Dongshaea marina: one gene and its partner. Each later gene encodes a partner of the first gene's protein in a complex. Links are inferred from orthologs where the notes say so. Each region holds a gene or a part of one and is shown on either strand. Other genes may lie near its edges.

Region 1 (8,463 bases):
GTGATGCTCCAGTTACCGAAGACGGGTTTCAACCCCGGGACAGATGGCTTATGCTGCTGAAACCAGTATGTTTGATATGAGTTGCCGATCTGAGTCATGACAAACAAACTTGATGGCAAGTTTATTGTTTATGAAAGCTAAAAAATATTAACTCACCAGAGCAGGTCTATTGACTGAATCAAGCTTATAGCGCTCAACTTCATCACGAAAATTATGTGTGATGAAATCGATGATAAGCTGATTTTTTTTGGCATCTTTATCACCTTTTGGGTAAGCAAGATAGAGGGTGCTGGGGGGCTCATGATGATCCTTGATAACATGCATCAACTTCCCTGATCTTATGAGCGGGATCGCCTCATAGTCGGGTAGATTCGCGACGCCATGACCATGTAAAACAAAGAAGCTTCTCGTAATTGCACAATCACAAATAATATCTGCATCAAACTGATTCATATCCCCTTTATAGGAGATAACACAGTGGTTTATTAGATCCTCTATAGATGCTGGCTCACCATTTTTGATTATATAATTAGGCGATGCACAGAAGTAACGTTCAAATTCGCCTAGTGTCTTAGTATATATATCCAGCGCTTTCATTGGCCGATGGCGAACCGCCACATCAACACTGTCTTGAATTAAATCAGGTTCATTATCCGATAGGCGGATATCCAACTTGATCTTAGGGTATATTACCCTGAACTTTTCCAGCAAAGGCAACAGGATTTTTTCACCAAGTGCTACCGGGCTATACAAGGTTAGCTTCCCCTCTGGCTCTGCCGTAACCCTTTCCATCAGATCCCAGGTTTTATCTACCGTGGCCGAAATTTGAAGGCAATATCGATAATAGGACTCTCCGCTGGAAGTGAGACTGAATTTCTGGGATGTCCGGTTGATCAGGGTCAAACCACACTTACTCTCAAGCTTTTTTATGTGCTCTGTGACGGTAGAGTTGGTCACCCCAAGCAAGCGGGCCGCTTTGGTAAAACTCTTTAAGTCAGCTACATGTGCAAAAACAATCAGGCTTTTACTCAACTCGAACGAAGTCTTCATAGATGTTTCGGAGTTCCGAATTTTATTGGTCGTTTTTATGATATTGATTGGATATCCGAATGTAAATAGTATGACTGAACACCCAAGGAGGAGTTATTATGAAAAGGTCATACCAATCGAACCAGCTCCCTGAAATAAATGAAATTATTTCAGAAGTCGAGATGAGCGATTATATCCATGGTGATTTTATCCTGAGGGGACAGGATCCAATCATTCGCTCTCCCCATCGTTTAGGTTACGCAAGCGCTGTTGCTCAGGGTGCTAACTCACTACTGGCAGGGATGATTTGGCATGCCAGAACCGGTCACCACCTAACGGCTTCAATGCCTATAGAGAGTGCACTAAACTATCTTCATTACAGCCATTACACAAAGCAAAATGGCTTCCCGATGCAAGTAGGTGCCGAAACTGTCAGCGTCAATTCCTACTTTAAATGTAAGGATGGCAGAGCTATTCACACCATTGCAGGCCCTCCATACATGAAGCTTCTCAATGGCTACCTGGATTTCTTTGATTGTGGCAATAGCAGAAAACGTATTGCTGAAGAAGTTGCAAAGTGGAACTCATTTGAGCTTGAAGAGGCACTGGCAAAGGCGGGACTTCCGGCTTGTGTCGCACGCTCAAAGCAAGAGTGGTTAATGCACCCTGTGGGGAAAGCGCTCAATAAAAGACCTCTTATCTCTATTGAACACATTCATGAAGGTGAAGCTGTTCCTTACTCACCACAGCCGCAAGAAATTCTGGATGGAATCAAAGTTATTGATTTTACACATGTTCTTGCAGGGCCCATGCTAGGACAAAACTTGGGGCGATTCGGAGCTGAGACACTTCATATTTCCAGCCCTAAGCACCCTGATACATTAGCGCAAAACCTTATCACAGGATTTTGTAAACGGAATGCTTATTTGGATTTACATGATCATGAGCATCTTACAAAAATGAAAGAGCTCATGGCTGAGGCCGATGTATTTATCAACTCATATCGTCCCGGGATCCCTGATCGCTTTGGATTGGATGCAGCTCAAGTGGCTTCAATGAGCCCAAAAGGGATCATCTATGTTGATATCAGTTGCTACGGTCACGAGACTCTCTGGAGTGACAGGCCCGGTTTTGAAACAATTGGTCAGGCATGCTCCGGATTTTCAGTTGCAGAGGGCACATTTGATGATCCCAAATTCTCACCCGTTTTTTATTTAAACGATCCCTTAACCTCATTCCATGCCCTGAGCGGTGTCTTGGCTGCACTGCATAAAAGAGCATTATTTGGTGGCTCCTACCATGTGAAGGTCTCCCTAGCAAAGACTGGCATGTGGGTCACTGATCTGGGACTGTTAGAGGATGACAAATACAAAGACTGCCCTAAAGAGGATATCCATCAGCCTGAGACCAAAGAGATCGAAACCGTTTATGGGAAAATTACCCGGCTGGCTCCCTGCTACCAATTTAATGAGCTAAGGCTACCGGAAGAAAAGCCCGTAGAACCATTTGGTGCAAGCACACCAAATTTCGAGCATGTCTCAGACCCGATGTCATGATGGATTTCAAATAATACCAATCACCTTTTCGTACACTTACACCGACCGAGGAAAATTGCCCCTTCGTTGGATATAAAAGCCGCGGGTCAGGAGGTGCCTCCCGACCCGCACAAACCTATACCCTCCCCAGCTCCTGGGCAGGCTCCACCGTACTGGCGAGAAAAGCCGGATACAGGGTGGCGATCAGGCTCATCAACAGCACACAACCACTGACAATCGCCCCCCAAATGCATCTGGGATGGGATAAAGTCGATAAAATAGATCAAACTTTATTGCCTTTCGACAGAAATCCGCCCTTTCCTGGAGCTTTTGTTTTGGAGGTAAATCAGGACTATTCAGGAAGGAGGGTAGTTTATTTTTATCCACCCCTTAATTTACTACAGATGGCCCTTAAGAGTTCATGCGTTATGATATCTGGCGTTATTTTTCCATCGTTAATATTGCTAAACTGTGGGACTACATCAGAACCATAAGGGCAGCCAGGACCTTTATCCCAAACCGGCTTGTTTCCAATGGGATATTCCTTGATTATCCCATGCCTATACTCACATATCTCTTTACCGTTATGGTCTAGCAGTGGATTGCAGCGATAGAAGTGAAGAGTCAAGACACCTTCACTTGTAACATATACCCCCACACCATCGTCACCACGCTGAATCGCTTTCGAAACCAGCTTTTCAATTTTTGTTCTGCTTGAGTAAATCCTATCGAAGTCTACTTTCATACAGATAAGACTCATAGAGCTATCAATGGTCATAGGTAATTATAGCTACTCGCCTGCCTTAGGCAGCACAATCAAAACTCGAAAGCCCATTAAGACTTGGAGCAGCAGATTTACGATGCGGCTCAGATATCAGCAGGATATGCCAGGCCTCAGCTTAAGGCTTGATACTGAGCTGTGACTTTTGTGAGCGAACGGACATTTGATTTTCTATTCATGAAGGGAAAATCACAAAGCTCTTTGCAAATAGAATCGGTTTAGTGAGATTTATATATGGGCAAACCCCTTTAAGCGATATCGGATATCTCTCTAAAGCTAGATTGACGTTCATTCATTGCGATATTCGCTACCACGCGATACCAAGTATGACTCAAAGCTGTGTTCGCTAAGGCGACAAAACGCTGTCCACCACAGGTTGAATCTAACTTAATTATTGAGAATTAATTTCTTCGAGGCAAGATGCCGAGCTGGGAGGATGGCCAGGGATGGTTATCATCGAGCTTGGGAGATGTATCAGGGATGATAAATACGATGCGCGGGGCAAGTTTTTGATTACTTTTGGCGATACAAAAATAATGTGCCGTCGGCATCCCGACACATGTTGCGCAGCCACAAAATCGAGCAGCATGCCCTGCAGAAAAATCCGCAGATAATCATACGTGGATATAAAAGCCGCGGGTCAGGAGAAGCCTCCTGACCCGCACAAAACTATACCCTCCCCAGCTCCTGGGCAGGCTCCACCGTACTGGCGAGAAAGGCCGGATACAGGGTGGCGATCAGGCTCATCAACAGCACACAACCACTGACAATCGCCACATCTCCCAGGTGCAGCTGGGATGGGATAAAGTCAATAAAGTAGATGTCCGGATTGAGAAACTGGTGGTTAATCAGGTGCTGAAACGCGCTCGACAGTGGCGTCAGATACCAGGAAAACAACACCCCAAGACCAACACCGATCACACAGCCTATGATGCCATTGACCATCCCCAGGACCATGAAGGTCACGCGTATTCGCCACTGGGTCAGCCCCAGGGTACGCAAGATGGCGATCTCTGAGCGTTTATCATTAACCGCCATCACCAGGGTCGAGACGATATTGAAACAGGCGACCGCCACCAGCAGCAACATGATGAGGTAAAGGATGGTCCGCACCATCTGGATATCCTGATAGAGATAACCCTGAGCATTCATCCAACTTGAGACATAAAAGGGCACACCCAGACCCATCGCAGCCTGTTTAGTGAGCTGCTCCGCCTCAAAGATATTATTCACCCTCAGGGTGAACCCCTGGATCTTGTCCTGCCACCCCAGCAGGCGCTGAGCATCCTTGAGGTGAATAAAGCCCAGCAGGTTATCCAGTTGCCCGCCAATCGACAGCAACCCAGCCACCCGGAACCGCACCGTCTTGGGAGAGAGAATTCGCGAGCTATTCTCCCCCATCTGTGGCAACAGCAGGGTCACATAATCCCCCACCTTGAGCTTTAGCTTGTGGGCAATCCCGGCTCCGAGGATCAGATCGTCTGCTCCCGGTTTGAGGGCCTGCCAACCCTTGCCACTCATGAAGTGTCCCGCATCCGAGATCCCCTGCTCATCCTGTGGCAACACGGCCCTCAGTTGCACCGCCTTGAGCTTAGCGCCATTTTGCAGCAAACCGTTAAGCTTGATATCCGGAGCCACCGCCGTGATCCCAGGCTTGGCCGCCAGCTGCTTCATCAAAGGCTGCCAGTTGCCTATGGGAGGGGCCATCGCCTGCAGCTCTCCCTGGGGGATCACCATTAGCACTCGCTGGCGCAGCTCCTTCTCAAAGCCGTTCATCGCCGACAGGCAAACGATCAACACCATCACCCCCAGTGCAATCCCCAGCACCGAGGAGCGGGCAATAAACTGGGTAAAACCACTCTTGCCCCGCAACCGGCTAAATCGCAGCCCGAGTCTGAAAATCAGCGAGGGGCTCATCGTTGGCTCTCCAGTTTGCCATCACACAGGGTTTCACTGCGATCCAGCTGAGCCGCCAGCTCCCGGTCGTGGGTCACCATCACGAAGGCCGTTCCCATCTCACGGTTAAGCTCACACATCAAAGAGTAGACTGCCTCCGCACTCTGGTGATCCAGGTTCCCCGTCGGCTCATCGGCCAGCACCAGCTGAGGCTGGTTAATAAGCGCCCGGGCGATGGCAACCCGCTGGCGTTCGCCGCCGGAAAGCTCTGCCGGACGATGGGCCAGACGCTTACCAAGACCCACCCGCTCCAGCATCCGCGAGGCACTGCGCTTTGCCTCGGCAAAGGACTGACCCGAGATCATCAGCGGCATCGCCACATTCTCCTGGGCCGAAAACTCTCCCAGCAGGTGGTGAAACTGATAGATAAAGCCCAGCTTTTGATTGCGAAACGCCGCCTGCTGACGGGTGTTCAGGGTAAAGACATCCTTTCCCTCAAACAGTACCTGACCCGAGCTTGGCTGATCCAGTACCCCAAAAAGATGCAGCAGGGTGCTTTTTCCCGAGCCTGAGCTGCCGACAATCGCTACCATTTCGGCAGGCCTTAGTGAAAAATCGATCCCCTTGAGGACATCGGCTTTTACCGAGCCCTCCTGATAGCTCTTGGTCAGGCCGATTCCCTGCAATAGCCACTCACTCATAACGCAACTCCTGTGCCGGACGGATCTTGGTGGCGCGGTACGCCGGGTAGAGGGTGGCAAACAAACTCATCAATAAAGCTCCAACAATAATCAACAGGATCTGCATGGGGCGAATATCAACCGGCAGCGCCATGCCGCCTACCGCCTGATAGAAATTAAGTCCAACCATAGACAACAGGGGGTTGAGTTTATAGGTCGCCAGCAGGCCTACAATGCCGCCAATCAGGGTCCCCAACACCCCGCTATAGAGCCCCTGGAACACAAAGACCCGCAAGATAGTCCCGGGCGTCGCGCCCAGGGTCAGCAGTATGGCTACCTCCCCTCGCTTATTACTGATCACCATCACCAGGGAGGAGAGAATATTAAAGGCCGCAACAGCGATGATAAGACACAGCATCAGCCCCATCATATGTTTTTCCATCGAGACCGCCTGAAACAGCTCGCCGCGGGTGGCTCGCCAGTCACTGGCAACCAGCTGATCCGGGAGTGGCTTGGCCAGGGTCTCACCAACGGCAAAGGGATCATCGAGCCACAGCCGAACGCCTGTGATCTCTCCCTTGGGATAACGCAGCAGGCGACCCGCATCCTGGATATTGGTCAGGGCCACGGTATTATCGACATCGGCACCGACCCCGAAAATCCCGGCCACTGTAAACAGCCGCTGCGAAGGCATCTGTCCAAAGGGGGTAAAAATTGGCTTACGGGTTACCAACACCCGAACCTTGTCCCCCACATACACCCCAAGTTGATTGGCAAGCCCCTGGCCTAAGATCAACCGATAGGAACCAGGGGTGAGGCTCTTGAGCGAGCCAATCAGCAGGTTGTTGGCGATCTCATCCTGTTTGGGCTGCAGCTTGGGATCGATGCCGTAAAGCTCCATTCCCTGCAGGCGTCCGCGGGTCTGGGCCACCGCCTCATCGATGATCAGCGGAGCCAGGGCGGTCACATGGGGCAACTTCTCCAGGGCCTTGCTATAGGCGGACCAATGGGCTAACTGCTGGCTGGGATTACTCACCACCACCTGGGGAACCACCCCGAGGATGCGGGTTTTCAACACCCCCTGAAAGCCGTTCATCACGGAAACCACGACGATCAGCGCCATCACTCCGAGGGCAATCCCTCCGGTAGAGAACAGGGTGATAAAAGAGACAAAGCGGCTACGCTCGCGGGAGCGAGTGTAGCGCAGACCGATAAACAGGCTTAACGAGCGGGCAAAAGAGCTTTTCAAATCGAGTCGCTTAAGTTGCGTATTGATAGAGATACGAGATAATAAATGTAAACCGCTACCAACAACAAGGGATGGTCTCTATGTCCAAGGAGCAATATTTCACTGTGGCCCACAGATTACCGGTCAATGTGATCCCGCAACCAACCGGTTTTGAACTTCCGGACATAGAGCAACTTGAAGCCGAGATCCCAGACCCTTTCCGCATCTCCACCAGCATTGCGGCCATCGACATCAACAAATCCCGCCTGGTGCGCAGCTATGGAGAGGAGGTCCAGGAGCTGATTGAGATCATCAATCAACAGTCACGAAAAATAGATATGATCATGGGCTATGTGCTGGCCCAGCAGGACGATCCGGCCCATCGATTTCACAGCCTGCAGTTTGGTGGGGGGAGCTGGTCTACGCGGCCCCCGAGGCTTTAGATCTAGGGTGTTATGTCCGGCTCAAGATCTTTCTTCCCGAGGAAGCCGCCGCCATCTACTGCTATGGCCAGGTCTCGGGGAGCAAACCCCACCAGAATCAACAGCTCATCGCGTTGCGTTACGCTCAGATCCGCGAACAGGATCAGGAACTTCTGATCCGTGCCAGTTTACATATTCAATCAAAACAGCTAAAACAGCGAGCAGAGATGCGTTCGCGCCAACAACCGACTCAATAGTAGCCCCAATATCGAATGAAAATCGAAGCCGTCGCCACACGTCCCCGCCCCAAGGCCGGGGACAAAAAAACTCTTGCGGGCCTGTATGGTAGTGCCCTCTCCTATGCTATCGCCCGCTGTGTTGCCAGCCGGGATGCGCTGCAACTCCTGGTGGTCGCAGATACCCCGACCGCCCTGCGCCTCGAACATGAGGTGTCCGGCCTGCTGGACGATCCCAGCCTACCGGTGACCTTGTTTGCCGACTGGGAGACACTCCCCTACGATCATTTCTCCCCGCACCAGGATATCATCTCCGCCAGGCTGGAGACCCTGTACCGCCTCGGTAGCTGGCAGAAGGGACTACTGATTGTCCCGGTCTCGACCCTGATGATGCGCCTGCTCCCCGAAAGCTTTTTGCAGCAATTTACCCTGCTGCTGAAAAAAGGGGAGAAGATGGAGCTGCATACCTTGCGCGATCGCCTGGAGCAGGCGGGCTACTACGCCACCTCCCAGGTGATGGAGCATGGTGAATTCTCGGCCCGCGGCTCGATTCTCGATCTCTACCCCATGGGGAGCTCTACTCCCTATCGGATCGACTTTTTCGATGATGAGATCGACTCTATTCGTCCCTTTGATCCCGAGACCCAACGCTCCGA
Region 2 (3,132 bases), 960 kb from region 1 along the record:
ACCTTTTGGTTGCGGGAACCACGGGCTCGGGTAAGTCGGTCGGGGTCAATGTGATGATCCTCAGCATGCTATATAAGGCATCTCCGGAAGATGTGCGCTTTATCATGATCGATCCCAAGATGTTGGAGCTCTCTGTGTATGAAGGGATCCCGCATCTGTTGAGCGAGGTGGTCACCGACATGAAAGAAGCGGCCAATGCCCTGCGCTGGTGTGTCGGTGAGATGGAGCGTCGTTATCAGCTGATGTCTGCCCTGGGGGTGCGTAATCTTAAGGGGTATAACAGCAAGATAGAGGCCGGAATTAAGAGTGGTCAACCTTTGTGCGATCCGCTGTGGCGCCCTGGCGACAGCATGGATGAGATGCCACCGGCCCTGGAGAAGCTGCCCAGCATAGTCGTGGTGATCGATGAATTTGCTGACATGATGATGATCGTCGGTAAGAAGGTGGAAGAGCTGATTGCGCGGATCGCCCAGAAGGCCCGTGCCGCAGGTATTCACCTGATCCTGGCAACCCAGCGCCCGTCGGTGGATGTGATCACCGGTCTTATCAAGGCCAACATTCCGACCCGGATCTCCTTCCAGGTCTCCAGTAAAATTGATTCCCGGACCATTTTGGATCAGCCGGGCGCCGAGTCTTTGTTGGGGATGGGGGATATGCTCTATCTGCCGGCAGGGGAGAGTGCACCGACCCGGGTTCATGGTGCCTTTGTTGATGATCATGAGGTCCACCGGGTGGTGGCTGACTGGAAGCTGCGGGGTAAACCCAACTATATTGAAGCGATTCTCAGTGGTGAATCTTCCTCTGATATTCTACTACCGGGTGAGCAGTCGAGTGATGAAGAGCTCGACCCGCTGTTTGATGAAGCGGTGGCCTTTGTGGTGGAATCACGACGAGGCTCCACTTCCAGTGTGCAGCGGCGCTTCAAGATAGGGTACAATCGTGCGGCTCGAATTATTGAACAGATGGAAGCCCAGGGCATAGTGAGTCCCCCGGGCGGTAATGGTCAGCGAGATGTGCTGGCTCCTCCCCCGATGAAGGAGTAATTTAGTGAAGCGATTTTTTATTGGCTGTAGCTCACTGCTACTGGCACTGTCGTTGCAGGCCCATGGGGCAACAACGACCGGCAGTTCATCGAAATCAACGGACCGCTCTATGGCAAGCTCCGATGTATCTCATCTGAGCTATGCCGCTCGCCAGCTGCAGCAGCGGCTGGCTTCAATCAAGCAGTTTAGCGCTGACTATCAGCAGATTGTTTACGATAGTACGGGTCAGGAGCTATCCCGCTCTTCGGGTAAGGTTGAGATTGAGCGCCCGGATCGATTCCGCTGGCAGGCAGAAAAGCCCGGGAAGGAGCTTTTTGTTTCAGATGGCAGCTCTTTGTGGATTAGTGATCCCGAAGTGGGGCAGGTGACCGTGATGAACCTTGCCGATGCGGTGACTAATACTCCGTTTTTGCTGATAAGCTCAGGTACCGACAAGTTTTGGAAAAACTATTATGTGACCTATGACGATCCCGTGTATACGGTCACCAGCCGAGATCCCGCACAGTTGCTGCATAGCTTCCGGGTCACCTTTGATCGGACCAACAATGTGAGTCGCTTTGAAGTGGAGCAGGCCCAGGGCCAGCGCAGTGTGTTTATCTTCAAAAATATCAATGATAACCCGGGACTTAAGTCAAGCCTGTTTAAATTCACTCCTCCGGCCGGGGCGGATGTGGACGATCAGCGCCGATGAGTAACTTCTCTTTTGATTTTGCACCGGATTTTCGCCCTTTGGCAGCGCGAATGCGGCCGCAAAATCTTGAGCAGTATGTTGGTCAGTCCCACCTGCTGGCACCGGACAAGCCCCTGCGGCGTGCCATTGAGGCGGGGATGGGTCACTCGATGATCCTGTGGGGGCCTCCCGGAACCGGCAAGACCACCCTGGCTGAGCTATTGGCCCGCTACTGTGAGGCGGAGGTAGAGCGACTGTCTGCTGTGACCTCCGGGGTCAAGGATATCCGTGAGGCGACGGCGCGAGCCAAGGATAATCAGCAACTGGGGCGCAAGACCCTGCTGTTTGTCGATGAGGTCCATCGCTTTAATAAGAGCCAGCAGGATGCGTTTTTGCCACACATCGAAGATGGCACCTTCATCTTCGTCGGGGCAACCACTGAAAACCCTCCTTTGAACTTAATAATGCCCTGTTGTCCCGGGTGCGGGTCTATCGGTTGCAGCGCCTGACTGAGCTTGAGATCGACAGCATGCTGGAGCAGGCCCTGAGTTCAGAGCTGGGCCTGAGTGCTGAATCCCTTAACTTTGGACCCGGGGTGCGTGAGTTATTATGCCAGCTGGTGGATGGGGATGGGCGCAAGGCGCTGAACTATTTGGAGCTCTTGTGTGACAGTGCCCCGATAGAGCAGGGGGTGAAGCAGATCTCTAAGCCACTACTGGCTGAAGTCACCGGGGAGCGGGTTGCCCGGATGGATAATCAGGGCGATCACTATTACGATCTCATCAGTGCCTTTCATAAGTCGGTACGTGGTTCCTCGGTGGATGGGGCTCTCTACTGGTATGCTCGGATCATCAGTGCCGGCGGCGATCCTCTGTATGTTGCCAGGCGACTTCTGGCGATCGCCTCTGAAGATATCGGTAATGCGGATCCCAGGGCGATGCAGGTGGCGATGAGCGCCTGGGAGTGCTTTGAGCGCATCGGTCCGGCCGAGGGAGAGCGCGCGATAGCCCAGGCGGCGGTGTATTGCGCCACTGCACCTAAGAGCAATGCCGTCTATACCGCCTGGAAAAGTGCCCTGGCGGATGCCAAAGAGGCTCCGGATTATGAGGTGCCGGTGCACCTTCGAAATGCCCCGACCGAATTGATGCGCGAGCTCGGGTATGGCGACGAATATCGTTATGCCCATGATGAACCCGGCGCCTATGCTGCCGGAGAGTGTTACCTTCCACCAGAGCTTGCCGGGCGAAACTACTATCAGCCTACAGAGCGTGGCCTGGAGAAGCAGATCCGCCAAAAGCTCGATTACCTGGCTGATCTGGATCAAAATAGCCCACAAAAACGGTATAAAAAGACGCCGCTCGGTTAATTGTTGAATGAAATATGGTTTAGACGCTTTTAAGTTACTGCGTCTTTGGTAGA

What was found. The genes of interacting proteins can lie anywhere in the genome.
Region 2: the proteins of lolE (region 1) and lolA are in contact, whole or in part, in a cryo-EM structure (PDB 7ARM), measured with the Escherichia coli proteins. The link is inferred for Dongshaea marina from one-to-one orthologs.

The regions. Positions count from the first base shown.
Region 1 is NZ_CP028897.1:2,872,641-2,881,103, forward strand. What follows is about bases 3,139-6,138. They hold lolE (lipoprotein-releasing ABC transporter permease subunit LolE), read right to left. Parts: upstream 5,263-6,138; coding sequence 4,015-5,262; downstream 3,139-4,014. Other genes in these bases: DB847_RS13530 (hypothetical protein), read right to left, coding at 3,139-3,309; lolD (lipoprotein-releasing ABC transporter ATP-binding protein LolD), read right to left, coding at 5,259-5,942; DB847_RS13545 (lipoprotein-releasing ABC transporter permease subunit), read right to left, coding at 5,935-6,138. Outside these bases: DB847_RS13520 (LysR family transcriptional regulator), read right to left, coding at 148-1,032; DB847_RS13525 (CoA transferase), read left to right, coding at 1,149-2,585; more of DB847_RS13530, read right to left, coding at 2,944-3,138; more of DB847_RS13545, read right to left, coding at 6,139-7,170. UniProt on the Escherichia coli protein: Part of an ATP-dependent transport system LolCDE responsible for the release of lipoproteins targeted to the outer membrane from the inner membrane.
Region 2 is NZ_CP028897.1:1,916,515-1,919,646, forward strand. Bases 1-2,890 are described here. They hold lolA (outer membrane lipoprotein chaperone LolA), read left to right. Parts: upstream 1-1,047; coding sequence 1,048-1,734; downstream 1,735-2,890. Other genes in these bases: DB847_RS09225 (DNA translocase FtsK), read left to right, coding at 1-1,043. UniProt on the Escherichia coli protein: Participates in the translocation of lipoproteins from the inner membrane to the outer membrane.